Regions from separate parts of the Janthinobacterium sp. SUN137 genome, predicted to be linked through region 3. Evidence: predicted binding sites of a transcription regulator. Region 3 holds the regulator's gene; each other region holds the start of a gene.
What was found. Region 3 encodes LexA, which represses DNA repair genes until DNA is damaged. Its sites were predicted from a motif close to ACTGTATNNNNATACAGT; they were not measured.
Positions count from the first base shown of each region.

Region 1: dinB (DNA polymerase IV) is a predicted target of LexA. The motif match lies at 4,065-4,082, and genes of this name have one in related genera.
Region 2: imuA (translesion DNA synthesis-associated protein ImuA) is a predicted target of LexA. The motif match lies at 4,170-4,187, and genes of this name have one in related genera.
Region 4: recA (recombinase RecA) is a predicted target of LexA. The motif match lies at 3,905-3,922, and genes of this name have one in related genera.

Region 1 is NZ_JAPWHZ010000007.1:127,218-134,777, reverse strand. It holds gene O3298_RS28400 (TonB-dependent receptor) at 1-1,679, shown strand, start outside; gene O3298_RS28395 (recombination-associated protein RdgC) at 1,821-2,717, opposite strand; gene dinB (DNA polymerase IV) at 2,836-4,020, opposite strand; gene O3298_RS28385 (S9 family peptidase) at 4,202-6,373, shown strand; tRNA gene O3298_RS28380 (tRNA-Val) at 6,473-6,548, shown strand; tRNA gene O3298_RS28375 (tRNA-Asp) at 6,603-6,679, shown strand; tRNA gene O3298_RS28370 (tRNA-Val) at 6,897-6,972, shown strand; tRNA gene O3298_RS28365 (tRNA-Asp) at 7,029-7,105, shown strand; gene O3298_RS28360 (hypothetical protein) at 7,211-7,560, shown strand, end outside.
Region 2 is NZ_JAPWHZ010000002.1:1,490,493-1,498,052, forward strand. It holds gene O3298_RS14715 (hypothetical protein) at 1-858, opposite strand, end outside; gene O3298_RS14720 (PspA/IM30 family protein) at 851-1,561, opposite strand; partial or broken gene O3298_RS14725 (DNA adenine methylase) at 3,469-3,758, opposite strand; gene imuA (translesion DNA synthesis-associated protein ImuA) at 4,227-4,970, shown strand; gene O3298_RS14735 (DNA polymerase Y family protein) at 4,987-6,372, shown strand; gene O3298_RS14740 (error-prone DNA polymerase) at 6,375-7,560, shown strand, end outside.
Region 3 is NZ_JAPWHZ010000001.1:513,921-521,480, reverse strand. It holds gene purF (amidophosphoribosyltransferase) at 1-1,247, shown strand, start outside; gene O3298_RS02420 (cystathionine gamma-synthase family protein) at 1,291-2,532, shown strand; gene lexA (transcriptional repressor LexA) at 2,603-3,238, opposite strand; gene rpsF (30S ribosomal protein S6) at 3,514-3,903, shown strand; gene priB (primosomal replication protein N) at 3,924-4,223, shown strand; gene rpsR (30S ribosomal protein S18) at 4,249-4,539, shown strand; gene rplI (50S ribosomal protein L9) at 4,567-5,022, shown strand; gene O3298_RS02390 (replicative DNA helicase) at 5,158-6,543, shown strand; gene O3298_RS02385 (DUF47 domain-containing protein) at 6,638-7,264, shown strand; gene O3298_RS02380 (inorganic phosphate transporter) at 7,307-7,560, shown strand, end outside.
Region 4 is NZ_JAPWHZ010000001.1:1,519,604-1,527,163, reverse strand. It holds gene O3298_RS06955 (sodium:solute symporter family protein) at 1-1,205, opposite strand, end outside; gene O3298_RS06950 (DUF4212 domain-containing protein) at 1,202-1,516, opposite strand; gene O3298_RS06945 (sensor histidine kinase N-terminal domain-containing protein) at 1,509-3,035, opposite strand; gene O3298_RS06940 (response regulator transcription factor) at 3,038-3,772, opposite strand; gene recA (recombinase RecA) at 4,013-5,119, shown strand; gene recX (recombination regulator RecX) at 5,258-5,713, shown strand; gene O3298_RS06925 (DUF2889 domain-containing protein) at 6,229-6,789, shown strand; gene sucC (ADP-forming succinate--CoA ligase subunit beta) at 6,868-7,560, shown strand, end outside.

The DNA.
Region 1 (7,560 bases), on a different contig from region 3:
CGCTTAACGGTGCGCAGTACAACAAGTATGTCCTGCCTTACCTGACACCAGAGCAGGTCAAGGACATCACCTCCGTGTCAGCCAACTATCGCATGAGCGACTGGGGTACCCGCGACTCCAACACCATCACCGAGACCAAGCACTTCGTCGTCGGCGTCGAAGGCGAAATTGGTGCGTGGAACATCGATGCGGGCCTGACCTGGTCGCAAAATTCCATTGATGAACGCTACATCGGCGGCTATGCGAAAACGGCCGATATGAAGGCCCTGCTGAAAAATCCGGCGTTCAACCCGTTCGTGCCAGCCGGCACGCCATCGCCGGAAATGCAAGCGCTGATCAACAATTCGCAATTCAAAGGCTCGATCCGCACGGCATCGACCACCATGCGCGGCATCGATGCGCACGGTTCCCGTGAACTGTTCACCTTGCCAGGCGGCAAAGCCAACATCGGTATCGGCGCCGACTACCGCGAGTACAACTACGGCCAGACGCCAGATGCAGGTGCAAACACCAGCACCATCTACGGCTTCAACACCTCGCCACGCTATGACCTGAGCCGTTCAACCTACGGCGTCTTCGCCGAATTGCTGGCTCCGATCACCAAAACGGTAGAAGTGAGTCTGGCTGGCCGTTATGACTCCGTGTCGGCGATCGACAATGGCGTCATCAACAAGACCATCGGCAAGGATGCCAATGCCAATACCTACAAGGTCACGGCACGCTGGCAGCCGATACAGCAAGTACTGCTGCGCGGCTCCTACGGCACGGGCTTCAAGGCTCCGGACATGCTGAGCATTGGTCAGCCACTGGTCAACAACGGCTTTACCGGTGCTACCTGGAATTGCCCATTCCCAGGCGATGCGCTGTGCCGTGCGCCTAACAGCCAGTACAATAAAATGGCTGGTGGTAACGAAAACCTGAAACCGGAAAAATCGAAACAGTTCACCGTCGGTTTCCGTATCGAGCCTAGCTCGGCATTCTCCTTCGGCGCCGACCTGTGGGACGTGAAAATCACCGATGCGGTTTCGTCCGTGAGCGAAGCGCAAGCGTTCAACAACCCAGGCATGTACCGCGACCTGTTCGGCATCTACATCGAACCGACGACCGGCAAGCCGTACTATGCGTTCAAGTCGCTGTCGATGAACATTGGCCAGACGCATAACCGCGGTATCGACTGGGACATGACGGCACGCAAGAAGTTCGATATCGGTAACTTCACGGCTAACCTGAGCGGTACGCATATGCTCAAGGCCGACTACACCGTACCAGGCACCAAGGATCAGTGGACCAACAACATGAACTACTACGGTATTTCCGATGCCGTCACGTTCCGTAACCTGATGAAGCTCAACATGAGCCTGGAATCGGGCAAGCTGACCAACACGGTCATCGTGAGCTACCGCAATGGCTACACCGACGCTTCGGCCGAGGTGGTCAACCTGGCCACCAACGCAAAGGAAAATATCCGTCTGCACGTGCCTTCGTACACGACGGTTGACTTCCAGGGCCGCTATGCGTACAGCAAAGCAGTGACCTTGCGCGCAGGTATCAAAAACCTGTTCGATCGTGAACCGCCGCTGTCGCTGCGCAGCTCGCGTGGTCACCAGGTTGGCTACGATCCACGCTACGCAGATCCAATGATGCGTTCGTTCTACTTCACGGCCCAGTACAAGTTCTAAGTTGACCTTGTCAACCTAGGCTGAGCCGACCGAGGGCCTTGCAAACGCAAGGCCCTTTTTTTTCGTCCTTCGCCCGTCATGCCAGGCGAAGGACGAAAAAAAAGGAGCCGCAGCTCCTTTTTCGTACCGGCATGACTGCGCTTATGCAGTCGCTTCGCCGCCCAGGGCTTCGACCACGTCGGCCATCAGCTTGCTCAACTCGCCCGTCATCAGCATCACGTCGCCGTCGAAACGCTCTTCGTCGTTCTTCGTGCTCGATTCCGTTTCCTTGATCACGTCCAGCGGCTTGACGCTCTTGATGGCCAGCGATTCCGTCAACACGAACGAAATCTTGTCGTTCCACGTCATGGCCAGGCGCGTGCACTGCTTGCCGGCCGCGATGTGGCGGCGCACGTCGTCCGCTTCCAGGGTGTGGCGCACGTAGCGCACGGTGGCCTTGCTCTCGCCCGTGGCGCGCAATTCCGTATCCATGTCGACCGTGAAGCCGGCAGGCGCATCGTCCGCCTGCAGCCACTCCGTCATCACCGCCACGGGCGAGCGCTGCACGCGCAGGCTTTCCAGCGGCAGCTTGTCCACGGCCTTGAGCAGCAGCTTGATGACTTCATCGGCTTTCGCCGGGCTGGCGGCATCGACCACCAGCCAGCCATTGACGGGGTCGATCCACGTCCAGACGTTGCTGCGGATGCTGAAGGCGCGCGGCAGCAGTTCGTCGGCCACGCGTTCCTTCAATTCCTTCATGGCTTTCTTGCCTGGTGCAAAGCCTTGCGCTTCTTCCATCTCGGCGGCGCGGGCCTTGGCCACCTGGTTGATGACGGTGGCTGGCAACAGTTTCTTTTCCGTGCCCAGCAAGATCAGCATCTGCTTGTTGACCACGTGGACCAGGCCGCCATTCGGGCGTGGCGTATCCCAGCCCTGGCGCATCAGATCCATGCTGGTCGCCGGCGTAAATTTGTTCGAGGACAAGGCCTCTTCCAGTTGTTCTGGCGTATAGGCCCATGGTGCGGGCAGGCGGTAAATCTGAAGATTCTTGAACCACATAGTTTTTGTCTTCCGTTTGTTTCAGTAGTGCCAGGGGAACGCCATTCTACACTTTCGACACGGGAATGCCGTCAAAAGCGCGGACTGGCGCGGTGTTGTTGATGCGTGGGGAATGCCGCTACAGGGCGGGAAACAGCTCCGCCTGGGCTGGCGCCTGCCGCATCGCGATGGCCGGATCGGACAAGGTCGAGATGCGCACGCCCAGCAGGCGGATTTTCTTTTCAAATGGCACGCGCCGCAAGCAATCGCGGCTGGCCCGCAGGATGGCGGCGGCGTCCGCCGTGGCGCTGGGCAAGGTGATGTCGCGCGTGACGGTGCTGAAATCCTCGAAACGCAGCTTGATGCCCACCGTGCGCCCCGCCAGCGACTGCTTGTCCAGGTCGCCCGCCACGCGCGTGCACAGGCTTTCCAGCTTTTCCGACAGCGTGGCGCGGTCGCGCACCACCTGCAAGTCGCGCTCGAACGTCGTTTCGCGGCTGACGGACTTGGTTTCCCGGCTCGTCTGCACGGGCCGCTCGTCGATGCCCAGCGCTGCCTGGCGCAGCCAGCCCGTGTACAGGTCGCCAAACTGCGTGCGCAGCATGGCCAGGTCGGCTTGCGCCAGCTCGCCGACGGTGATGATGCCCAGGGCTTCCAGCTTGGCCGTCGCCTTCGGGCCAATGCCGTTGATCTTTTTCGCCGGCAAGGGCCACACGCGCGTGGCGATATCCTCGGGCGACAAAATGGTGAGTCCGTCGGGTTTTTCCAGGTCGGAACAGATTTTCGCCAGCAATTTGTTAGGCGCCAGGCCAATCGAGCACGACAGGCCCGTCGCCTCGAACACGGCCGCCTTCAGGCGCGCCGCCATGGCCGGCGCCTGCGCGCCGTGTTCCGTCAGGTCGACATAGATTTCATCGATGCCCACGTTCTGGATGATGGGGCACAACTGGGCCACGGCTTGCTTGAAGCGGGCCGAATACTCGCGGTAGGCCTCGAAGTCGGCCGGCAGCAGGATGCTGTCGGGCGCCAGTTTCGCCGCCTTCATGATGCCCATGGCGGAAAACACGCCAAACGCGCGCGCCGCATAGGTCGACGTGGTGACGACGCCGCGCCCCACGTAGTCGCGCATGCGCGCAAACTGCCGCGTGCCGTCAATCTGCAGCACGGGCTGCTGCAGGCGCCCGCCGCCGATGACGACGGCTTCGCCGCGCAATTCCGGATATTTCAGCAGTTCCACAGAAGCGAAGAAGGCGTCCATGTCCAGGTGGGCGATCCAGCGGCGCGCGGCGGGTGCTTCGGCAAGTGTGGGGGCAGATGAAATCAAAAAACACCTCGCGGCGGATCGGCTTGCCTTCATTGCGGCAAGATACTGTGCATGCATACAGTATTACCGGAAATGACCGCGGATGCAAGTTGAAACGCACAGGACCCGATGGCGACGATCAGCGGTTGCTTTTCTCAATAGCAAGATTACAATCCTGACACAACTATTCAAAGGAGTTGCCTTGTCTACAGCACATCATGCCTTGCGTCGCCGGTCCGTCTGGTCATCCATCCTGCCGGCCCTGCTACTGTCCACGCTGGCGCCATCCGCGCTGGCCGCCGACGCCACCACCACCATCGCCACGGCCGTCGCCCCCGTCGCCGCCAAGACGGCTTGGCAGGAAACGCGCCACGGCACGGTCGTCACGGACGACTACCGCTGGCTGCAAAAGAAAGCCGATCCTGCCGTGATCGACTACCTGAATGCGGAAAACGCCTACACGGCAGCCGTCACGGCGCCGATCCAGCCGCTGGCCGACAAGGTATATGCGGAAGTCAAGGGACGCATGCAGGAAGTGGACTTGTCCGTGCCTGCGCGCCAGGGCAATTTCTACTATTACACGCGCGTGGAAGCGGGCAAGCAATACCCGATTCACTGCCGCCGCCCCGTCGGCGCCAGTGGCGCCTATGATGCGCAGGCGGCCGAGGAAATCTTGCTGGATCAGAATCAATTGGCCGAAGGCCACAAATTCTTTGCCGTGCGCGCATTTAGCGTCAGCCCGAATGAACAGTTGCTGGCCTACACCACCGACACGACGGGTTTCCGCCAGTACGAGCTGCACGTCAAGGATTTGAAAACGGGCAAGTTGCTGGGCGACAGCATGCCGCGCGTGACATCGCTGGCCTGGGCGGCGGATAACGCCACCCTGATGCTGGCGCAGGAAGACGCCACCACCAAGCGCTCGGACCGCTTGTTCCGCCTGGCCCTGGGCGGTGCGCCGCAACAGGTCTACCACGAGCCGGTGGAGCAGTTTGCCATCCATGTGGACCGCACGCGCGACAAGCAATTCTTCGTGCTCACCTCGGGCAGCACGGACACGAGCGAAGTGCTGCTGCTGCCAACGAGCAAGCCGCAAGGCACGTTCCAATCCGTGCTGAAACGTGAAAAAGGCCACCGCTACGGCATCGAGCACCGCGACGGCCAGCTGTATATTCTGACCAACAAGGGGGCGAAGAATTTCCGTGTCGTCAGCGCGCCATTCTCTGCGCCGCAGCCGAAGAACTGGAAGCCGGTCGTGCCGCACAACAAGGATGCCGTGATCCAGTCCATCGACGTCTTCCAGGGCTACCTGGTGGTGATGGAAAAGGCACGCGCCCTGAACCGCGCCCGCATCTTTGATTTTGCGCAAAAGAACTGGAAGGCGGTGCAATTCGACGACCCCGTCTACCTGGCCACGGCGGCCGGCACGCCGGAGTTTTCCGCCACGCAATTTCGCATGTCCTACCAGTCGCCCGTCACGCCGCCCACCGTCATCGACGTCAGCATGCAGGACGGCAAGCGCACGGTGCTGAAGCAGCAGGAAATCGTCGGCGGCTTCGACAGCAGCCGCTACACCACGCAGCGCTTGTGGGTGAAGGCGCGCGATGGCGTGCAAGTGCCGCTGTGGGTCGTCTACAAGAAAGGCGTCAAGCTCGACGGTTCAGCGCCGCTGCTGCTGTACTCGTACGGCTCCTACGGCATTTCCACGGAAGCCACTTTTTCCATCAGCCGCATCAGCCTGCTGGAACGGGGCGTCATCTATGCGCAGGCACATATCCGCGGCGGCACCGACATGGGCGAAGCCTGGCATGAAGACGGCATGCTGATGAAGAAGAAAAACACCTTCAATGACTTCATCGACAGCGCCGACTACCTGGTGCGCGAAAAATGGACCAGCCCGAACCGCCTCATCATCCAGGGTGGCAGCGCGGGCGGCTTGCTGATGGGCGCCGTCGTCAACATGCGCCCCGACCTGTTCCACGCTGTGCACGCGGCCGTGCCGTTTGTCGACGTGATGAACACCATGATGGACGCCAGCCTGCCCCTGACCACGGGCGAGTACCTGGAATGGGGCGACCCGAACCAGAAGGCCGCGTACGACTACATGCTCAGCTACTCGCCGTACGACAACATTGCGCGCAAGAATTATCCCGCCATGCTGGTGACGACGGGCCTGAACGACAGCCAGGTCATGTACTGGGAACCGGCAAAATATGTGGCCAAGCTGCGCGCCTATAAAACGGACAGCAATCCCCTGCTGCTGAAAACGAATATGGGTGCCGGCCACGGCGGCGCGTCGGGCCGCTATAACGCCATCGCCGAAAACGCGTTCAATATGGCGTGGATGCTGTCGCAATGGGGCATTACAGAGTAAAGTGAAAAAAGCGCTTGCAGAAGGATTTTACCCGTCCTATAATAGCGCCTCTTCCAGACGTGGTGACAAACGTCGGGATGGTTTTCTGAGACAAGCAACGGGTGCTTAGCTCAGTTGGTAGAGCGGCGCCCTTACAAGGCGTAGGTCGGGAGTTCGAGCCTCTCAGCACCCACCAAATCAGAAAACTGTCCAGTGCTTCATGGATCAGCAATACAGATCATACGAGCTTGGAGTGGTAGTTCAGTTGGTTAGAATACCGGCCTGTCACGTCGGGGGTCGCGGGTTCGAGTCCCGTCCGCTCCGCCAATAAAAGAAAAGCCCTTTGGTTCCTGGAACCGAAGGGCTTTTCCCATTTCAGAAGCCAAAAACACGTCCATCCCCTCTCGCCTGAACATTTTTGCGCTTTTCAGCAAAAAAACTGCCATTCCCCCTCAAGAATAGTTGCACAAGCACGATAGCGCCCCCTATAATAGTGCCTCTTCCAGACGTGGTGACAAACGTCGGGATAGTTTTCTGGGTATGCGGGTGCTTAGCTCAGTTGGTAGAGCGGCGCCCTTACAAGGCGTAGGTCGGGAGTTCGAGCCTCTCAGCACCCACCACCAAACAGAAAATTATCCAGTGCTTCATGGATCAGCAACACAGATCATACGAGCTTGGAGTGGTAGTTCAGTTGGTTAGAATACCGGCCTGTCACGTCGGGGGTCGCGGGTTCGAGTCCCGTCCGCTCCGCCAATAAAAGAAAAGCCCTTTGGTTCCTGGAACCGAAGGGCTTTTCCCATTGTGGGAGCGCAAATGCACTAGAATCAGCGCTCTTGCCGACTCCGCCGCTCCTGCCTGATGCGCCTGCCCCGCAGCTTTTCCCCCTACCTCGCCCTGCGCTTGCGCCTGGCCCATCATGCTTTGCTGCAATTTGCCGCCAGCCTGGCCAGTTCCATGGAAATTCTCGTGTTCCTGGCCGGTCCCGTCCTGCTGGGCCTGCTCAGCGTCATCGCCCTGCCCGGATTTCTCGCCATGAATCTGCCCTGGCCAGCGGCCCTGGGCTTGCTGGCGGCGCAAGTGCTGCTCACGTGCCTGCCCGCCTGGCTGCTGCGCAAGCGATTGTTGCCTGCCGCCACCGCCGCGTGGCTGCGCCAGCTGCCCTTGCCGCGCCACCTGCGCTGGCAAGCCGACATCGCCGTGGCCGGCCT
Region 2 (7,560 bases), on a different contig from region 3:
CGACTGGGGGTATGGTCGTGATACCCAGCCGATACCATGCCACCCAGTCCGGTCCGGCCGCTCCCGCCTGAGAATGGCTCCCGACTTAGCGCCATCACACCGCTCATCGTTACTGTTAACTCCCTCGGTGCCAGGAAGCCATACAACGCGAGTGCCGGTGCCATCGGTGGCCGTCTTCTCCACGTCGTTTTTGAGGCGCTTGAATTTTTTCAGCATCTCATCATCCAGCGGCGCACCATTATGGGTATGCTCGAGCAGTTCCAACAGTTGGTCCCCTGTTGCATTGAGGGTCTCGATGCGGGATAGGCGGAGAAGCTTCGCGACTTCATCCACTGGACACCGGCCGGCCCAGTACATGCGGTAGTGCTCGACGATGTCGAGGGCGTTGAGCACTTCACGCACCTGGCGACGAGCCTTACGCGACAATGTGCGTCGGTCGTGCGCACGGTAAGCCATGTACGCAACACCGGCAGCCGCTGCGATACCACAGGCCCCAAGGGCCAGGCCGCTCCGGTGGTTGCCCGCCCACTCTACCAGCCGTGAAAACAAGCTGGAGCTATTCTCCTCTTGTTGAGCTGGACGATCAAACATCGTATCGATAAACCGCCACCCGAATACTGTTGACAACATTATCGGTACCGCAGCAAATAATTTTTCCGCTGTCGAACGGCCGGTCGTAACGCGAAAAACCATCACAACCGTGTATCCCAGGCCGGCCAAGCATATGACAATACTGAGAATGTCCAATATCTGCCACATCTCCGAACTAACCCCACCCCGAGCGGATGCAGCTAGCGGCTGGGCGATCACGGGATCAGTCACCAGCAGGAGCAGCGACAGGTTTGCTCGCCTACTCATGTTTGTCTCCGGCAATCTGCCCTGAGGAAGTCGGCTCCACCGTCAACAGCCCCAACTCGGCGGCCTTGGCGGCGACGGAGTCGCGGCGGCGAATATCTGCAAGACGCAGTTCAGGATTGAGGGCCGCGCGCGCACTCGCCATGTCGCTCAAGGCAGCAGCAGTCGCCTCCTGACGATCGACCTTGCGATCGAGTGCCTCGAAATCTACGCCGGGGTTCTGGCCAACGTTGCCGATGGTGCGCGCCGCCTTGGTTTTAGCCTTGGCAACCTTGCTACGCGCTTCAAGCAGGGTGGCAGCCGTATCGCGCTGCTGCTTCTGCATGCGCAGCTCGGCAAGTTGCTGGTTCAGCACGGTGAGCGATGGTGCCAGGTCGTTGGCATTCTTCTCATACGCCTGCGCGCGCTCCTCCGCCAGCACCTGGTTATTGATTGCGCCCAGAGCCTCCTCGCGGTGGCCTTCGTTGGCCGCTGTCCGGGCGACTTGGTCCCACTTGGTTGCGTCCTTCAAGGCGGTTTGATGGTCCTTTCTCATCAGACGCAACTCGGCGTCAACGGCAGCTATGCTGTCCTCCGCCTTGCCAATTTGTTGCTGCAGTTCGCGCACACCCTGACGAGCCGTGCGTCCGACGTCACTGTTGTTATCGACGGCATCATGCAGAGCGCCGGTCAGTTGTACCCAGATGTTTTTCAGCAGTCCAAACATGTCGATTCCCTCCTAATAACTAGCATCTGTACTTAGCTATAGTTGCATCCAATGTGCATCCATAGCGAATCCATCGTGCATCCCACTACCTGCAAAGTCAATCGTCAATCCTGTGTAAAAACCATGCTCTTTGCGATGGATCAAAGCTCACTTTCGTGTAAGAAATCTAAGGACGTGAAACCGCAGCGGAAGGGAGATAAAAATGAGGGCGGAGCTTGGGTCTCTACCTTGATATACGTCTCGTCCATCCGCTAGCTGCCACTGACAGGCGGTTTGTACTAGCGAGCCATCCTCGAGGAGCGGCGGAAACCTAATTATCAACCGGTGAATCGTTGAATGGTCGACCGATACGTCGCCCTCCTCGTGCATTCCTCGATATGCTAGTAGCTCAACGTTTACCCGTTTCGGGCAGGGTGATGCATCCGGAGGATGGATACGCTGGCGTGGCCTGCCAACGACAATGGCCGGCAAGAAATGGCTACCGGCAAAGCTCGCTTGATGGGCGGCTTCCGTCTGTGAGCGATCCTTCGGCTACTCGCGGAGGGTAACCGCTGAGCGCAAGGGTAAGCACTGGCGCGAACTTCTAGACCGATATCTCCGTCTGATCGTATAGGTGAGTTGGACGTTTTCATCTACTTTGTCGCGAGCAAGGTAGAGAAACATGACACTCATAGTCAGTGTTTAGCTAAAGCTTCAATATAAAGAAGCGGAAGTTGATGGAAGCACACTGGATATGAGCTGGTCTGTGCGGCCAGTCAGGAAATAGTCCAATCTGGCGTGAGGTTCCGATCAACTTTACTCGTGCCCGGCCAACCTTATTTGCCCTAATTAGGGCACCCGATCCGGCCGGTGCCGGAAGTCGAAATGTACTTTTACGCGCGAAAGCGCTGGCAGGATAAATGATGCGAAATATAGCTCAGGGGGAAGAATGCTTAAGTGCCACAGAAATAGTTGCACGCTTTAAAAATGAGCGTGGCTTAGCGCTACACGCTACTAATGCTGGCAACGCTGCAAAGGTGCTTGGTTTAGACTATGTCGAAGTTGAGGTAGTAGGGCCAGCTGGCACGATTTGGACAAAGCGTGAGCGTAGATACTCGGTTATTGATCTTCCGCTAATCTTTGAGAAGCTACAGGGCCTTGCGGACAGACGCGCCAAGTATGGCCGCTGAGGTAAATTCCATGGACATGCAACCACTAGATGGTCTTCCCTCGCAATAACGGACGGCGAAGAATGTTATATCCCATCGAGTCCTCAGTGAAGCGCCTGCTTCTGCGTGCTATAAGTGACCGACGATTGGTGCTTGATGACGAGCAGCGCGTTGACATATCAGAAAACATGGTTTACTTGGCAACGGGTTCGCTGCTACTGCATCGCCTACATTTCCGCTACATTATAAACGGACTGTAAGACCGCGATTTTCAGTGCGGGAATATTTATACGGTAGCAACAGGCCCTTGCCGCCCGGTAGCGTCAATAGTATCTCGTGACCCGGCAGCATCTCTTCATACATCATGTGGGTCTTATTGGCGGCCAGAAATAGACAGAAGCAATATCCTTGCATAGTCAGCCCCCTTATACAGTCAAGCTTCATGTTCTCACGCAAAGTTACTCGTCCTGTCGGGAGTTAGGATGAGGTCAATCATGTCCTGGAAGTGAAAAATGAGATGGCTGTGCTCGCTGATGTTTATCATCCTGACATCGGGATGCGCGGCCAGCGGGGATCGCGCGCCGGATAATTTGATTGGTCAGAACTGCTTCGCCGTCGCCGCCCAGTACGGCACGCCCGCCAGCTATCGACATGAGGATGACCTTCTGCAGCTCAACTATGGGAGCGAGGCTGTCGGCTGCAGGGTCATAATGTTGGTGGACCAGGCGCAGCGGGTTGTGGGCTGGGCCAGCACTGGTGCAAGGTGTGCGGAACTGTCTGGCAAAACCAGCATCCCATGATCCTTCTTTCACGAGATTTGAACTGGCGCACGAACTCCTCTAGGTGCTTTTTGACCACGCGATATAGGTTGATCAGCTCTCCGTTAACGTCATTGAAAACCTTGACCTCGGCCAGCGGCCGGCATGAAGTACAGCGCGGCACCGCTGGCAAAATACCTCGACGTAGCGGGTGTGAGGACGAAACTGGGGGATGATACGGTCAGCTAGGCCTCGTTCGCCGCCAATCCAGGGGATGATGGGTAAAGCCAAAATGTGAACCTTGTTAGAGTCGAATTACCTCCGCGAGGAATCACGAACCTAACTGGTTTGATGGCTTGGCCAAGTCGCAGGCAAATTGCCGCTGTTAGCGCAGCGACAGTCAGTTTTTTTGATGCCAAAGAAAAACCTGTTTCGATTGAACTAAACCCGCGGCCAAGCCGGTTCCAGGCGTACAAGCTTGAAGTATTGCTACACATGCACTGTTCCGGTTGACTTCCGTTGCATGGCCGCAATGGAATACCGAGGACTGAAAAGTGAATGGCGCGCGCATCCAATAACGCTGACACACCAATATGTGCCCTCAACGAGGCGTCTCCTTAACCTTTTCGCGACATTACAACTGTTATTTTTGACAACTCAAGAAATTCATGGACCTTGCAGTTTTTGACGTCCTCAGCATATACTGTGTTTATATACAGTAGTTTTGAGAATCGTCAATAACCTCGCAAGCCAGTCGCCATGCTTTCAGCTACCCTTCAACGCACCAGCTCTACCACACTGGCCAGTAGCGCTCTGTTGCGTGACGTCTGGCGGGCAAGTGAACTGAGCCGAGGAACAACCAGCACCGTCACTACCGGTCACAACATCTTGGATCGTGAGCTTCCGGGCAACGGTTGGCCGCAATCGACCTTCACGGAATTGCTAGTGCAGCAAGCGGGTATCGGGGAAATGCACTTGTTGCGGCCAGTGCTGGCACAACTATCGCAACGTCGTCGGATCGCCCTGGTGCAGCCGCCGTACTTGCCGAACTCCGCCGCCTGCAAATTCATGGACCTGAGCTGCCCGAACCTGCTCTGGATACGTGCGCCCAGCACCGCCGATGCTCTCTGGTCCACCGAGCAGATCCTGCGCAATGGCAGTTGCGGTGCGGTATTGCTGTGGCAGACGAATATCCGCGACGAAGCACTGCGGCGCCTCAATCTGGCGGCGCAGACAACCGAAACGTTCTTCTGGCTGGTCCGGCCGATGAGCGCAGCGGCCGATGCCTCGCCAGCGCCATTGCGCCTGGCATTGCGCCCCGCCGCCGGTGGCATTTCCACTCACATCATCAAACGACGTGGCCCACATCATGAGGCGCCACTCTTTATCCCGCTGGCTGACATGCCGGCACGTCAACGATTTTTGGACGATCAAAATGCGGTTTTGGTTCAGCGTACACCTCCCACTGTTGCCTCTCGAATGCCTCAGGCCGCGCTGGTGTGAACCGGGGCCGTATGCGGTGGTCGAGAAGGGCCGCATCATTGCGGTCTCGCAGCATGCCTATGCCGAAGGGGTACGTATCGGCATGCGCCCTGGCGGCGTGGCGGCCGTCTCGCCAGATACCGTGATCCTGGAGCGCAGCCTTGAGCGCGAACAGATCATGAGCAATGCCGTTGCACTCGCCCTCCTCCAGTTCACCCCGGAAGTGGCGCATGCCGGCGACTTCAGCCTGTTATTGGACGTGACCGCCAGCTTGCGCTTGTTTAGCGGGCGCGCAGCCATCAGCCGACGCATTCGTGCTGCCCTACAAGCGCTTGGGGTGACGGCGCAACTCGGCACGGCACCGACGGCCATGGGGGCCTGGCTGCTGTCGCGCTGGCAACCGGCCAAACGCCAGATCATTCTGCGGCGTACCGTACACATGCGCTCGCTAGAACGCCAGCTCGACCGCATGCCCTGCTCCTACTTGCCCAGCACGGCGACTCACCTCGAATGGCTAACGGATATTGGCGCGGATCATCTGGCGGCACTACGGCGCCTGCCCCGCCCCGGCATCCAGCGCAGAATGAACAAGCACGTGCTCGATGAGCTCGACCGCGCCTATGGGCTCGCTCCTGAACTGTTTGAATGGATCGCCATTCCCGAAACTTTTTCAGCGCGCATCGAAACCTTTGACCGGATCGAACACGCCGACGCCCTGCTGGACGGCGCCACTGGCCTGCTGCAGCAATTCGTTGGCTGGCTGGTCGCGCGCCAGCAGGCTGTGAGTGTTTTTGTTCTGCTGCTGGAGCACGAGCGCGGCAAGACCGCGATCCCGCCCACGCCGATCGAGATCGGATTGGCAGAGCCGACCTGGCGCGATGAACATCTGCTTCGGCTACTGAAGGAGCGCCTGGCGCGCACGGAACTGGTTGCCCCGGTCATCGCCCTGCGCCTGAAAGCGCGCTTGCTCACCGCGATGGCACCACCGACGCAAGATCTGTTTCCCGAGCCGGGCGGCAGTCCCGCCGACTACAAGCGCCTACTGGAATTACTCAGTGCCCGTCTTGGCAGCGACAACGTCCTCTGCCCTGTCGAGCATCACGACCATCGGCCGGAGGAAAGCAATGCCTGGGCTGCCGCCACCGGAAAACACAAGGCGGCCAACACCGAGGATGAGGCTTTTGAGCGCCCGTTCTGGTTACTACCAAAACCTATCCCGCTGCTGCTGCGCGGCGAGCGTCCGTTCTATGGTTCCCCCCTAAAAATGCTCAAGGGGCCGGAACGCATTGAGGCCGGCTGGTGGAACGATCAAATCGCGGCCCGCGACTATTACATCGCGCAAGGAAGCGATGCGACCTGCTATTGGATCTACCTGGAGCGTGTCGTTGACGGCCGCTGGTACCTGCACGGGATGTTCGGCTGATCATGGACCAGCCGCCAATTTCCACGCTGCCCGACTATGCCGAGCTGCAGTGCATGAGCCATTACTCCTTTCTGCACGGCGCTTCGCCGCCCGAACAACTGGTGGCACGCGCGGCTCAGCTGGGATACCAGGCCATCGCCATGGCCGACGAGTGTTCACTGGCCGGCGTGGTCAAGGCACATGTGGCGGCGAGAGAGTGGAACATTCACCTCATCATTGGTAGCCAGATGAGAGTGACACCGGAGGACGGCACCCCGCCCTTCACTGTGCTGATCCTGGCCATGGACCGCGACGGCTACGGCAACCTGAGCGAACTCATTACCGCCGCGCGCACGCGCGCCGACAAAGGAAGTTACCTGGTGTGGCCACGCGACATTGCCAACCCCACCGCCCCTCTCGCCCACTTAAAAGGGCTGCCGGGCTGCCAGCTCATCCTGTGCCCCAAATATAACGCCCCCTATGAAGAGATCGAGCGGCAAGCCGAGTGGCTGGTGCGCAGCGCTCCGGGCCGCGCACGCGTCGCTTTGACGTTGCACCACCGTGCCCAGGATGACCGGCACCGCGCCATGGTCGAAGCCATCGGCGCCGAATTCAGCCTGCCGGTGGTGGCCACGAGCGACGTCGTCATGCACCTGCGCTCGATGAAAATCATCCAGGACACCATGACCGCGATTCGTCTGAATACGCCAGTGGCGCAGTGCGGCTATCAACTGGCCTCGAATGCCGAAGCGCATCTGCGCTCGCGCCTACGGCTGGGCAACCTGTATCCGCGCGACGCCCTGGATGAAACCCTGCGCGTGGCCCAGCGCTGCACTTTTTCGCTCGATGAGCTGCGCTATGAATATCCAGGCGAGATTGTGCCCGAGGGACAGAGCCCGGCCAGCTATCTGCGCGAGCAGGCGTATATCGGGGCACACTGGCGCTACCCGCACGCCATTCCGGACAACGTGCAGGCACAGCTGGAATATGAGCTGGAACTGATCGGCGACATGCAATATGAACCCTATTTTTTGACGGTATTCGACATCGTGCGCTTCGCCCGCTCGCAAAAAATCCTCTGCCAAGGGCGCGGATCAGCGGCCAATTCGGCGGTGTGCTACTGCCTCGGCATCACCGAAGTCGATCCCTCGCGCGGCACCCTCCTCTTCGAGCGCTTTATCTCGCGCGAGCGCGATGAGCCGCCCGACA
Region 3 (7,560 bases):
CGTTCGGCATCACCCTGGCGCACAATGGCAACCTGACCAACTGGGAACAGTTGAAGCTGGAAATGTTCAAGAACGACCGCCGCCACATCAACACCGATTCCGATTCGGAAGTGCTGCTCAACGTGCTGGCGCATGAAATCCAGGAAGCGACGACAGGCCTGAACCTGGACCCGGAAGCCATCTTCAAGGCTGTCACCGTGCTGAACCGCCGGGTCAAGGGCGGCTACGCTGCCGTGGCGCAAATCGCCGGCGTGGGCTTGCTGGCCTTCCGCGACCCGCACGGCATCCGTCCGCTGTGCCTGGGCATCAATGAAACGGAGCAGGGTCCCGAATACCTGATCGCTTCCGAATCCGTGGCCCTGGAAGGCATGGGCTTCCGCTTCGTGCGCGATATCGGTCCCGGCGAAGCCGTCTTCATCGATGCTGACAAGCAATTGCACAGCGCCCAGTGCGCCGACAATGCCAGCCTGAACCCGTGCGTATTCGAATTCGTCTACCTGGCCCGTCCCGATTCCGTCATCGACGGCGCCTCCGTGTACGCCACGCGCCTGAAAATGGGCGAGTACCTGGCCGAAAAGATCCGCGCCGAATTGCCTGGCGTACATATCGACGTGGTCATGCCGATTCCCGATTCCTCGCGTCCGGCCGCCATCCAGCTGGCCATGGCGCTGAACATCGAATACCGCGAAGGCTTCATCAAGAACCGCTACATCGGCCGCACCTTCATCATGCCGGGCCAGGCGGCGCGCAAGAAGTCCGTGCGCCAGAAGCTCAACGCGATTCCGTCCGAATTCAAGGATAAAGTGGTGCTGCTGGTCGACGATTCCATCGTGCGCGGCACCACCAGCCGTGAAATCGTGCAGATGGCGCGCGAAGCGGGCGCGACGAAGGTCATCTTCGCTTCGGCCGCGCCACCGGTGATTTACCCGAACGTGTACGGCATCGACATGCCGACGCGCGACGAACTGATCGCCTACGGCCGCACGACGGAAGAAGTGTGCCGTGAAATCACGGCCGATTACCTCGTGTACCAGGATATCGGCGCGCTGAAACAGGCTATCGCCGACGTCAACCCGGCTCTGACCAACTTCGAGGCTTCGTGCTTCGATGGCGTGTACGTGACGGGCGACGTATCGCAGGAATACCTGGACCGCCTGGAATATGCGCGTCACCATCCGAAGGCGGCAGCGCCCGAAGATACGCCGCGTTCCCAGCTGAACCTGAACCTGGCGACAACAGAAGCATAAGTAAGCTGCCCGGCCGATGCCGGGCATTTTTTTCTCCGCGATCATGAACGATAAAAAAAACTACGGCTTTACCACCACCATCCTGCATAACGACCGCCGCAAGGGCATCGAACATGGCTCCCTGCACAAGCCCGTGCACACTTCCGTTGCCTTTGGTTACGCCGATGCGCGCCAGCTCGCTTCCGTGTTCCAGGGCAAGGAACCGGGTTTCCGCTATGGCCGCCAGGGCAATCCGACCGTTTCCGCGCTGGAAGACAAGGTCAACAAGATGGAAGACGGCGTGGCGACCCTGTGCTTCGCCACCGGCATGGGCGCCATCGGTGCCGTGGTGCAATCCTTGCTGCGCGCGGGCGACCATGTCGTGTCGTCGGCCTTTTTGTTTGGCAACACCAACAGCCTGTGGCAAACGGTGACGGGGCAGGGCATCGCCGTGTCGTTCGTCGACGCCACCGATGTGGCCAATGTGGCGGCCGCCATCACGCCGGCCACGCGGATTGTTTTCGTGGAAACTATTGCCAATCCGCGCACGCAGATCGCCGACCTTAAGAAGATCGGTGACTTGTGCCGCGAGAAGGGCATCCTGTACATCGTCGACAATACGATGACGACGCCATACCTGTTCCGTCCCAAAGCCGTGGGCGCGGGCCTGGTGGTCAATGCCTTGACGAAATCCATCGGCGGCCACGGCAATGCGCTAGGCGGCAGCTTGACGGACACGGGCGTGTTCGACTGGACGCAGTATCCGAACATTTTCGAGAATTACAAGAAGGCGGCGCCCGCACAGTGCGGCATCGCGCAAATCCGCGCCAAGGCCTTGCGCGACTTTGGCGCCTCCCTGGGGCCGGAAGCGGCGCACCATATCGCCGTCGGCGCGGAAACCATGGCCTTGCGCATGGACCGCACCTGCTCGAACGCCCTGGCGCTGGCCACCATGCTGGCCGCCGACCCGAGAGTGGCCGCCGTGCATTACCCGGGCCTGGCGTCGCACCCGCAGCACGCGCTGGCGACGGACTTGTTCCGCAGCTATGGCTCGCTGTTCAGCTTTGAATTGAAGGATGGCATCGACTGCTTCGATTTCCTCAATCGCCTCAATCTTGCCATTCCCGCCAGCAACCTTGGTGACACGCGCACCCTCGTCATTCCCGTCGCCCACACGATTTTCTATGAGATGGGCGCCGAGCGTCGCGCCAGCATGGGCATCGCCGAATCCCTGATCCGCGTCTCCGTCGGCATCGAGGATGAGGCCGATTTGCTGGGCGACTTCAAAAATGCGCTGGACGCCTAAACAGCCGCGCAGCATGTAAAAAGGGCCGCAACAGCCATGCTGTTGCGGCCCTTTCTTTAGCTGCAGCGATTTAATGCCAGCTGCGCATCAGGCCGACAGCCAGCCCTTCCAGGGCAAACTCATCTTCCGGCGACACGGTGATCACCTTGAAGTCCGGGTTTTCCGGCAGCAATTCGATGACGGAACCCGTCTTCTTGTAGCGCTTGACTGTCACTTCGTCGCCGATGCGGGCCACGACGATCTGGCCATTCTTGGCGCTGTCGACTTTCTTGACGGCCAACAAATCGCCATCCATGATGCCGGCGTCGCGCATGGACCAGCCGCGCACCTTCAGCAGGAAGTCGGGCTTGGCCGAAAACAGGGCCGGGTCGACGTTGTAGCTCGCTTCCAGGTTTTCCTGCGCCAGGATGGGCGAACCGGCCGCTACCCGGCCGATCAGGGGCAGCGACATCAGCAGCGCTGCCGGCACCTTCGACGGCAGCGCTTCGGCGGCGGCGCCGATCAGGCGGATGCCGCGCGAGGTGCCGGGCGAAATCTCGATCGCGCCCTTGCGGGCCAGGGCCTGCAAATGCTCTTCGGCCGCGTTGGCCGATTTGAAACCCAGTTCATTGGCGATTTCGGCACGGGTGGGAGGGAAGCCCGTGTTTTCAATCGCGTCCTTGATCAGGTTCAGGATTTGTTCTTGTCGTGCTGTCAGCTTGATCATGAGCGGTGGGTGCATACTAAAATGCTGTCTATATGAACAGTCTGTATTTTTGTACAGTATCGCCCACTATGCAAGGGGATTTCCGTGTTTTAGGCGAATTTCGCAAGAAATACTTGTCCACGGGCGGAAAGCACGGTGGCGCGCGGGCTTTTCGGGCCGATGTGGAAGGAATGATTGAAACGTTTGCAAAAGGCGGTTATAATCTTCGGCTGACCTTCCCACACCCGTCTTGACGCCGGGGTGGGCGATTATCAATCCGACCTGAAGGAGTTTGCATGCGTCATTATGAAATAGTCTTTATCGTCCATCCGGACCAAAGCGAGCAAGTGCCCGCGATGATCGAACGCTACAAAGCCAGCGTAACCACCCGCGGCGGTTCGGTTCACCGCGTGGAAGATTGGGGCCGCCGTCAAATGGCTTACTCGATCCAAAAGCTGCCTAAAGCACACTACATCTGCCTGAACATCGAATGCGACAACGAGACCCTGGTCGAGTTGGAAACAGCATTCAAATTCAATGATGCCGTGTTGCGTCACCTGACCGTTAAAATGAAGAAAGCTGAAACAGCTCCTTCGCCGATGATGAAATCGGTACAACGCGAAGACGCGGCCAAAAGCCACCGCACCGAAGCACCAGCAGCCGCTCCAGCCGCAGCAGCAGCTTAATTCTTGACCAGGATCGTGCGCTGAACCAGCTACAAGTAACCGCCATCATTGCCGAGCGCGAAATATTGCGCTATACCCCGGCAGGGCTGCCGATTGTGAATGCAGTATTGCAACACAGTTCGCAGCAGATGGAAGCAGGAATTGCCCGTTTGACCGAGTTTGATGTTGCCGCGCTAGCCGCTGGCGAAATCTCAGGCCGGTTCAGCCAGGCAAGCTTGGGCGGGGTGTATCAGTTCACGGGTTTCCTGGCCAGGAAGAGCCGCAACAGCAAGAGTTTGGTGTTTCACATCATTGATTTTAGTGCAGTCAATTCTGACTAGCGCATTTTAGATACAGGAGCCTGACATGGCATTCGGTAAAAAGTTCGACAAAAATAAGCTCAAGCTTAAAGAAAAACGCAAACAGCAAAACCCGTTGTTCAAACGCAAGAAGTTCTGCCGCTTCACCGCAGCTCACGTTGAGCAAGTCGACTACAAAGACGTCGACACGCTGAAAGACTTCGTCCAAGAAAACGGCAAGATCATGCCAGCACGCCTGACCGGTACCAAAGCGCATTACCAGCGCCAAGTTGACACCGCAATCAAGCGCGCTCGCTTCCTCGCGCTGCTGCCATACACCGATCTGCACCACGCTTAATCGGTCAGATATTCCTGGAGAAGAACTATGCAAATCATTCTGTTAGAAAAAGTTGTTAACGTCGGTAACCTCGGCGAAGTCGTCAAAGTCAAAGACGGTTACGCACGTAACTTCCTGATCCCGCAACGCCTGGCACGTCGTGCTACGGCAACCGCTGTGGCTGAATTCGAAGTCAAGCGCGCCGAACTGGAAAAAGCTGCTGCCGCTAAACTGGCCGCATCGCAAGCCCAGGGCGAAAAACTGAGCGGCCTGACCGTTCAAGTTGCTCAAAAAGCTGGTGTGGATGGCCGTCTGTTCGGTTCCGTCACCAACTTCGACATCGCTGAAGCGCTGACCAAGCAAGGTTTTGCTGTTGAAAAAGCACAAATCCGCATGCCTACCGGCCCGCTGAAGATCGTTGGCGAGCACAACGTTTCGGTTGCTCTGCACACCGACGTGGTTGTGGAAGTTGTTATCGCTGTCGTTCCAGACGCGAACGCGTAATCGTCTGCGGGCCTGGCCCGCAAGCGTTGCCGCACTATGAAAAGCCGGGTTCGCCCGGCTTTTTTGTGGCCTTTTTTTCGCTCAATTTCAGCCCTTTATTTTTGCCAGCACGCCGAAGCGGGTATAATTCGCGCCATGAACGCCCCCTCTGATCCGCAACTGGATTCCCTCCGTATTCCGCCGCATTCGATCGAAGCAGAACAATCCGTTATCGGTGGTCTGCTGCGCGACAATGCCGCATATGACCGCATCGCCGACTTCATGCATGCGGAGGATTTCTATCGCTATGACCATCGCATCATCTTCGAGCAAATCGTCAAGATGGTTAACGCTTCCAAGCCAGCCGATGTCATTACTGTTTTTGAAACCCTGACCCAGCTCGGCAAGGCCGATGATGTGGGCGGACTCGCTTACCTGAACGCCATGGCGCAAAACACGCCATCGGCCGCGAACATCCGGCGCTACGCCGAGATCGTGCGCGACCGCGGCGTGCTGCGTAAACTCATCACCGTCGCCGACGATATCTCCGGCACGGCCTTCAGCCCGCAGGGCAAGGAAGTCAAGCAGATGCTTGACGAGGCCGAATCGAAGATTTTCGCCATCGCCGAAGAGGGCGCGCGCGGCGCCCAGGGCTGGACCGCCATCCAGCCCCTGCTGACGCAAGTGGTCGAGCGCATCGACGAACTGTACAGCCGCGACAACCAGAGTGAAATCACGGGCGTGCCCACGGGTTTCATCGACCTCGACCGCATGACCTCGGGTCTGCAGCCGGGCGACCTGGTGATCGTGGCGGGCCGTCCGTCGATGGGCAAGACGGCGTTTTCCGTCAACATCGGCGAAAACGTGGCCATCGACAGCGGCTTGCCCGTGGCCGTGTTCTCGATGGAGATGGGCGGCGCCCAGCTGGCCATGCGTATGCTCGGCTCCGTCGGACAGCTCGACCAGCATCGCCTGCGCACGGGCCGCCTGAACGACGAAGACTGGCCGCGCCTGACGAATGCGATCCAGAAGATGAACGACGCGCAGTTGTACATCGATGAAACGCCGGCCTTGAATTCCATCGAGTTGCGCGCCCGATCGCGCCGTTTGTCGCGTCAATGCGGCAAGCTGGGCCTGATCATCGTCGATTACTTGCAGCTGATGTCGGCCAATACGCCGGGCGACAACCGCGCCACGGAGATTTCCGAGATTTCACGGGGCTTGAAAGGCCTGGCGAAAGAACTCGGTTGCCCCGTGATTGCGCTGTCCCAGCTGAACCGCTCGCTGGAGCAACGCCCGAACAAACGTCCTGTCATGTCCGACTTGCGCGAATCGGGCGCTATTGAGCAGGATGCCGACGTGATCCTGTTCATTTACCGCGACGAGGTGTATAACCCCGACTCGCCGGACAAGGGAACGGCCGAAATCATCATCGGTAAACAACGTAACGGTCCAATCGGCAGCATCCGCCTCACCTTCATGGGGCAGTACACCAAATTTGGCAATTACAGTGGTGGCCTGGCGCTTTACCAAGGCGACTAACACAGCAGCACTGATATTCCATTGGCCGCCCCTTCATCAAAAGGGGCGGCTTTCTGTAGTAAATAACACGACTCAATGCTTAACGGAGAATGACATGTTTGGACGCTTGATGCCCACTGAGGGCAAGTTTTTTGAATTGTTTAACCAGCACGCGGAATTGTGCGTCAAGGGCGCCAAAGAGATGCTCGGCCTGATGACCAATTTCGATGACCTGGAAAACCGCGTGCATGCGATCGAAAGCATCGAGAAACAGGCGGACAAAGTCACCTACGCCACCGTGGAAATGCTGCACAAGACCTTCATCACGCCGATCGACCGCGATGACATCCATCAGCTGATCACGCGCCAGGACGATATCCTCGACCTGCTGGAAGATGCGGCGCAAACCGTCTCGCTGTACGACCTGAAGGCCGTCACGCCGGAAGCCAAGCGCTTGGCCGAACTGGTACTGGCCTGTACCGAAAAAGTGCGCGACGCCGTCGCCATGCTGCACAACATGGACAACTCGCGCAAGATCGTCGCCATCTGCGAAGAGATCGACCGCCTGGAATCGGACGCCGACCACGTGATGCGCGCCGCCATGTCCAAGCTGTTCCGCGACGAGCCGGACGTGCGCAACCTGATCAAGCTGAAAGCGATCTACGAAATTCTGGAAACCGTGACCGACCGTTGCGAAGATGTGTCCAATATTATCGAAGGCATCATCGTCGAAAACGCGTAAGCGTTGGGCCTGTCCTGAACCAGAATCAGAAAAGAAACTACAATGACCATACAAATCAGCATCTACGTGCTAGGCCTGTTGATCGTCCTCGCACTGCTGTTTGACTTCATGAACGGCTTCCACGATGCCGCCAACGCGATCGCCACGGTGGTCTCGACGGGCGTATTGAAACCGCAGACCGCGGTTGCCATGGCCGCCACGTTCAACTTCGTCGCCATCTTCGTGTTCCACCAGCTGACCGTGGCCGCCACGGTGGGAAAGGGGACCATTGACCCGGCGGTGATCGACCAGTACGT
Region 4 (7,560 bases), 1.0 Mb from region 3:
GTGGTGTAGGATCGCATCAGGATGTGGGGCAGGGCGGCCGTGCCCAGCATCATGCAGAACACGAGGGCTAGGAAATTGTTGCGCTTGATGTCGGATTGTTCCCGGTCGGCGGCGGGAAACGGCTGCGCGTGCGGAATGATCGGCTCGGCGCGTTTCTGGTTCTGCGCCTGCGCCGCCTGCCACAGCACGCGTGCCTCGTCCGGACTTTTCGGATAGGCGATCAGGTAACGCTCCGCGTTGCGGATGTCGAGCAGCGAAGCATTGCGCTGGCGCAAACTATCGAGCTGGCGCTGGGCCGTCAGATGGCCTTGTTCCCAGGAAGCAGGCAAGCCGTCGATGCGCGCCTGGTAGCTTTGCGCGCGCTGGCGGAAGATGGCGCGCACTTCGTTTTCTTTCGGGTCCGTTTCCAGCACGTGTTCGCGCGCGCTCAGTTGCGGCAGCACCTTGCCGTAGGCGATCTGCGGCACGGGATTGTCCGCATGCTTGACCGACAGCCACATGGCGGGAATCAGAAAGGCGACGAGGATGATGATGTACTGCGCCACCTGCGTCCAGGTGATGGCGCGCATGCCGCCCAGAAAGGAGCAGACGAGGATGCTGGCCAGGCCCAGGAAGATGCCGACGGAAAAATCCACGCCCGTGAAGCGCGAGGCGATCAGTCCGACGGCATAGATCTGCGCCACCACATACGTAAACGAGACGATGATGGTGGCGGCCACGGCCACCACGCGCACGCTGGCCCCCCGTTTGTCGGTGCCGCTGCCGTAGCGGGCGGCGAGGAAATCGGGAATCGTGTACTGGCTGAACTTGCGCAGGTAGGGCGCGATCAATAGCGCCACCAGGCAATAGCCGCCCGTCCAGCCCATGATGAAGGCCAGGCCGTCGAAGCCGTTCAGGTACAGGCCGCCGGCCAGGCTGATGAAGCTGGCCGCCGAAATCCAGTCGGCGGCCGTGGCCATGCCGTTGAACATGGCCGGCACCCGGCGTCCCGCCACATAGTATTCGGTGACGTTCGAGGTGCGGCTGATGACGCCGATGGTGGCGTACAGGGTGATGGTGACGAGCATGAACAGGTAGCCGATCCACGCGCGCGGCATGCCTTCCTGTTCCAGTACCGACAGGGCCAGCAGGAAGGCGGCGAAACCGGCGGTAAACAGCAGGTAGTAGCGGCACAGGCGCGCAAAGAAGCTGCGCTGGCCGCTCATGCTTGCTCCTCGGCATGAAAAGCCCGGTCGAGGCGCCGCATGCGCCAGGCATACAAGGCGATGATGGCCAGGTACACGAGCGAGGCGCCCTGGGCTGCCATATAAAAGGGCAGCGGCCAGCCGAACAGATTCAAATGCAACAGTTCACGTGCATAGAACACGGTCAGGAAGCCCGTCAGCAGCCAGACCAGCAGCAGGATGGCCGTCAGGCGCCGCGTCTTGCGCCAGTGCACATCGAGGCGCGCCTGCAGCTCGGGGCTGGGCGTGCGCGCCGGCCGCGCGGGGGGAGCGGGTGGGCTCGGCTTATCCATACGTGATGTCATCCTCTTCTGGCGCGTCCGGCAACAGCAGGGCGATGCTCAGGCGCAGCAGGGTGCCCGGCAGCTTCGGCGACTGCGCGCGCGGATTGTTAAAAATATCGACTTCGGCGCCATGCTGCTGGGCAATTTCGCGCACGATGGCCAGGCCCAGTCCGCTACCGTCAACATTACTGCCGAGAATGCGGTAAAAGCGTTCGAACACGTGTGCCCGCTCCGCCTGCGGTATGCCGGGGCCCGTATCTTCCACTTCCAGGATGGCCAGTTCCAGGGTGCTGCGCACGCGCACCGTGACGCTGCCGCCAGCCGGCGTGTAGCGCAGGGCATTGTCGATCAGATTGCTCAGCAGTTCGCGCAGCATCATGGCATTGCCGGAAATCATGATCGAATACGCGGGCTGTTCGAAGCCCAGGTCGATATGCTGGGCAAACGAGGCTTGCACCCAGTCTTGCACCACGCCGCGCGCCAGTTCGCTCAACTCGATCGGTTCGAACGCCGTGCCGGCCTGCGGCTGGTTTTCCGCGCGCGCCAGGGCCAGCAACTGGTTCACCAGGCGCGTGGCCGCTTCCGAACTTTTCGCCAGTTGCAGCAGCGAGCGGTGGATTTCGTCGTGGTCGGTCTGGCGCAGGGCCAGCTCGGATTGCATGCGCATGCCGGCCAGCGGCGTTTTCATCTGGTGCGCGGCATCGGCGATGAAACGTTTCTGCATGTCGATCGACAGTGACAGCCGCGCCAGCATCTCGTTGAGCGAACCGACCAGCGGCGTGATTTCCTCGGGCACCTGGCCCGATTCGATGGGCGACAAATCGTCGGGCGGGCGGGCGCGTATGCGCTCCTGCAATTGCGCCAGCGGCGACAGGCCGCGCGCCAGGGCAAACCAGACCAGAGCCAGGATCACGGGCAGGATGATGAACTGCGGCAAAATCACGCCCTTGATGATTTCATTGGCGAGCTGGGCGCGCTTTTCCAGGGTTTCCGCCACTTGCACCAGCGCGCGGCTGGGTTCATCGTCGTTGCCGGAAGGAATGTCGAGATAGCTGAACGCCACGCGCACGGGCGTGCCGTGGATGGTGTCGTTGCGAAACAGCACCATGCCGCTGCGGTATTTGTCGGGGTCTTGCGGCGGCGGCAGATCGCGGTCGCCGTTCAGGTATTCGCCGCGCGGGCCCACCACCAGGTAATACAGAGTGTCGACATCGTCGCCGCGCAGGAAGTCGCGGCCCTTGCCGTTTTTGTCCGGCACGTGGCGCAGCATCGCGCCATCGGCTTGCTTGACCTGCTGCGTCAGCACCGTCACGCTGTCTTCCAGCGCATGGTCGAACGGTTGATTGGCGATGCTCTTGGCCACCAGATAGGTGATGGCGATGCTCATCGGCCACAGCAGCAGCAAGGGCGCCAGCATCCAGTCGAGGATTTCGCCGAACAGCGAATGCTCGATGGTGTCATCCTGCTCCGTGGTGGGCGGCTCGAACCAGTCGTCGTCGTCCGCCTCGTCCGCTGGCGCCTCGCGCACCTTCACTTGCTGGCGGGGCCGCTGGCCGGGCTTGCCGATTCGCCCGCTTCGGCGTTCAGGCGCGCCGCTTCCGAGTATTTTTCCAAACAATAGCCGAGGCCGCGCACGGTGGCGATGCGCACGCCGCCCACTTCGATCTTCTTGCGCAAGCGGTGGACATACACTTCGATGGCGTTGTTCGATACTTCTTCGCCCCATTCGCACAGGTGGTCGACAAGTTGCTCTTTTGAAACGAGGCGGCCCGTGCGGCCCAGCAGGATTTCCAGCAAGCCCAGTTCGCGCGCCGACAGGTCCAGCATCTGGTCGTTGATGTAGGCGCTGCGCCCCACCTGGTCGTAGCTGAGGGGGCCGTGCTTGATGATGGTGGCGCCGCCGCCGGCGCCGCGGCGGGTCAGGGCGCGCACTCTTGCCTCCAGTTCCGACAAGGCGAACGGCTTGGCCATATAATCGTCGGCACCGAGGTCGAGGCCATTCACGCGTTGCTCGATGGAATCGGCGGCCGTCAGGATCAGCACGGGAAGCAGCGAGGCGCGCGCGCGCAGGCGGCGCAGCACTTCCAGCCCGGACATCTTGGGCAAGCCCAGGTCGAGGATCAGCAAGTCGAATTCCTGGGTGGACAGGGCCGTATCGGCCTCTTGCCCGGTCTTGACGTAATCGATCGCATAACCGGACTGGCGCAGCGAGCGGGTCAGGCCATCGGCCAGCACGCTGTCATCTTCGGCAAGTAAAATACGCATGGTGCACTTCCTATGCTTGCGACGGTAGAAGCTTGTATTGTGTTTCATTTTCCGCAAGGTGGCGAATTTTTGTGAAAAACAGGGTTGTATTGATCTGTTTCAAAACAAATCCACGTTCCGCTTGCATTGATCACTGTTTTTTTATACAGTACTGTCTGTGTAAAGAATTTAACCCACTGGCGCTATCGCAGGCCGACCGATTCACGTGAATCGTCGACTGTAGAACGGCTGAAAGAACATATGGACGATAAAAAAGCTGTAGTACCCGCATCGGAAAAAGCCAAGGCGCTCGCCGCCGCACTGGCGCAGATCGAGAAGCAGTTTGGCAAAGGTTCGGTCATGCGCATGGATGCCAGCGCACCGATCGAAGAAGTGCAAGTCGTGTCGACCGGTTCGCTCGGCCTCGATATCGCGCTGGGCGTGGGCGGCTTGCCGCGCGGCCGCGTGGTGGAGATCTACGGCCCGGAATCGTCGGGTAAAACCACCCTGACCCTGCAAACCATTGCTGAAATGCAAAAACTGGGCGGCACCTGCGCCTTTATCGATGCCGAGCACGCGCTCGACGTCGGTTACGCGCAAAAGCTGGGCGTGAACCTGCATGAATTGCTGATCTCGCAACCGGATACGGGCGAGCAGGCGCTGGAAATCTGCGACGCCCTCGTGCGTTCGGGCAGCGTCGACCTCGTCGTCATCGACTCCGTGGCCGCACTGACGCCACGCGCCGAGATCGAAGGCGACATGGGCGATTCCCTGCCGGGCTTGCAAGCCCGTTTGATGTCGCAAGCCCTGCGCAAGCTGACCGGCTCCATCAACCGCACGAATACCCTGGTCATCTTCATCAACCAGATCCGCATGAAGATCGGCGTGATGTTCGGCAGCCCGGAAACGACCACTGGCGGCAATGCACTGAAATTCTACGCCTCCGTGCGCCTGGATATCCGCCGTACCGGCTCGATCAAGTCCGGCGATGAAGTGATCGGCAACGAAACCAAGGTCAAGGTCGTCAAGAACAAGATCGCGCCGCCGTTCAAGGAAGCGCACTTCGACATCCTGTACGGCGCCGGCACCTCGCGCGAAGGCGAAATCCTGGACCTGGGCTCGGATGCCAAGATCGTGGAAAAATCCGGTTCGTGGTACAGCTACAACGGCGAACGCATCGGCCAGGGCAAGGACAACGCCCGCGCCTTCCTGCAAGAGCGTCCGGCGCTGGCCCGCGAGATCGAAAACAAGGTCCGCGCTTCGCTGGGCGTGCGCGAACTGCCGCCGCTGGCTGCTGAAAAGCCGGAAAAAGCGGATAAAGCTGCCGACAAGGCTGCCAAGGCTGCGGAAGCCAAGGCCGCCGAGTAAGCGACAGTGGCGGGGCCAGCCTGGCCCGCCGGCGGCAGCTTGCCGCACAAAAAAGTTCTACAATGATTGCCGCCCTGCGCCTGTGCGCCTGGCGGCAATTGTGTTTTCAGTCCGGTGTGGTAAAGATGGGATATGGGTATGGCAGCGGTACAACTAAGCCTGAAAGGCAGGGCGCTACGCTTTCTGTCGATGCGCGAACACAGCCGCATGGAATTGCGGCGCAAGCTGCAGCGCCATGCGCAGGAAGGCGACGATGTGGAAGCCTTGCTCGACAGCCTGGAGCAAGCCAACTGGCTGTCGCAGGAGCGTTTTTCCGAGTCGCTGATCCACCGCCGCTCGGCCCGTTTCGGCAATAGCCGCATCATGGCGGAATTGCAAAGCCATGGCATCGGGGGCGAGGCGCTGCAGGAACTCAAGGCGGGCCTGGCCGAAGGGGAAGTGGCGCGCGCCTGCGAAGTGTGGCGCCGCAAATTTGGTGCAGTGGCGCAGGATGCCGAGCAGCGCAACAAGCAGATGCGCTTCCTGATGCAGCGCGGCTTTTCGCAGCGCGCCGTGCAAGCGGCCTTGAAGGGGCGGGAGCCCGAGGACGACTAGGCGGCTGGCGCGCTTCTGCGTGCTTTCGTGCCGTGCCGGCGGCCCGCTCTGGCCGCGCTGTGTTCCATCTACAACAGTCCGCACGATGCCCTGCTTGCGTGCGCGGGCCAGTCGGCCTTGCTGTTTGTCCATGTTTTCTTTGCAGGATTCTGCTTCTGTCATCGCCCTGTCAAGCCAGCGGCGTATTGTTGCGCTGCACGTCGTGAGTGCTGCCTGTGCCGTGCGATCTCGGCGCGGTGGCGGCAACTGGATGCGGCTCGCGGCTCCAGGTGCGCATATCTATCATCACTGAATGTGATAACAGCGTAAATTTCCATGTGCTTTCTTTATACTTTGAAATGTTTTTATCGAGGCAATGAAAAATTATGTTGCGGCGCAACCAGCGCCCAGTGTGCTACACTTTTAGGGTTTTTGCGGCGCCGCAGGTGCGGTTGCTGTTCGTAGAAGCTGCGAACAGAGTGCTTTAGGCACATGGCTGCTTACTAAATTATGGCCGCGCAAGCGGCATCGGTCTTATGCCCCTGTCAACTCCCGTATCCCGGCGCGCCCTCCGGCACTCCCGCGTTATCGACGTCCAAGCGTATGTGCGCGACGACGGCCTGTGGGATATTGACGCCCGTATCACCGATATCAAAAGCTACGACGCGACCCTGGCCTCCGGCCCCCGTCCCGCCGGCTCCCCCCTGCATGACCTCCACTTACGCATTACCGTCGATCGCGAACTGACCATCGTCGAGGCCGAAGCCGCCTCCGATGCCGTGCCCTATCCCGGTTTTTGCGATACCATCGGCCCCGCTTACAGAGCGCTGATCGGTTTGAATTTATTGAAGAATTTCCGCCGCGACTTGAAACAGCGCCTGGCGGGAATCGCCGGCTGTACCCATTTGACCGAACTGGCGCAAGTCTTGCCGACTGCGACGGTTCAGGCATTTGCCGGCGATGTCTGGTCGACCCGTGACGGTGCGAATGCTGACTTGTCGCATGAAAAGCCGTTTCAACTCGACAAATGCCACGCCCTGCGCACCGATGGCGGGGCGGTTGCACAGTATTACCCGCGCTGGGTAGCCAAAGCGTGACCCCGGCGCTCTGTTTTTCCTGTTTTTTTTGCACCACTAACCGTATTTTTACACATCAGTATCAGAAGGGAAGCCAGCATGAAAATCCATGAGTATCAAGCCAAAGAAATCCTCCGGCAATTCGGAGTGACGGTACCACGCGGTATTCCGTGCATGTCCGTCGAAGAAGCCGTCAAGGCTGCGGAAACCCTGGGCGGCCCGGTGTGGGTTGTCAAGGCGCAGATCCACGCAGGTGGCCGCGGCAAGGGCGGCGGCGTGAAAGTGGCAAAATCGATGGAACAGGTCAAGGAATACGCTGACCAGATCATGGGCATGCAGCTGATCACGCATCAGACCAGCGCCGAAGGCCAGAAAGTCAACCGCCTGCTGGTGGAAGAAGGCGCCGACATCAAGCAAGAACTGTACGTTTCGCTGGTCACCGACCGCGTTACCCAGAAAATCGTCCTGATGGCGTCGTCCGAAGGCGGCATGGACATCGAAGAAGTGGCCGAGAGCCACCCAGAGAAGATCCACCACGTCACCATCGAGCCGAGCGTTGGCCTGACCGATGCCCAGGCAGACGACATCGCGACCAAAATCGGCGTGCCTGCCGGTTCCATCGTCGACGCCCGCGTCAACCTGCAAGGCCTGTACAAAGCATACTGGGAAACCGATTGCTCGCTGGCCGAAATCAATCCGCTGATCGTCACCGGCAGCGGCAAAGTCATCGCCCTGGACGCCAAGTTCAACTTTGACCCGAACGCCCTGTTCCGTCATCCGGAAATCATCGCC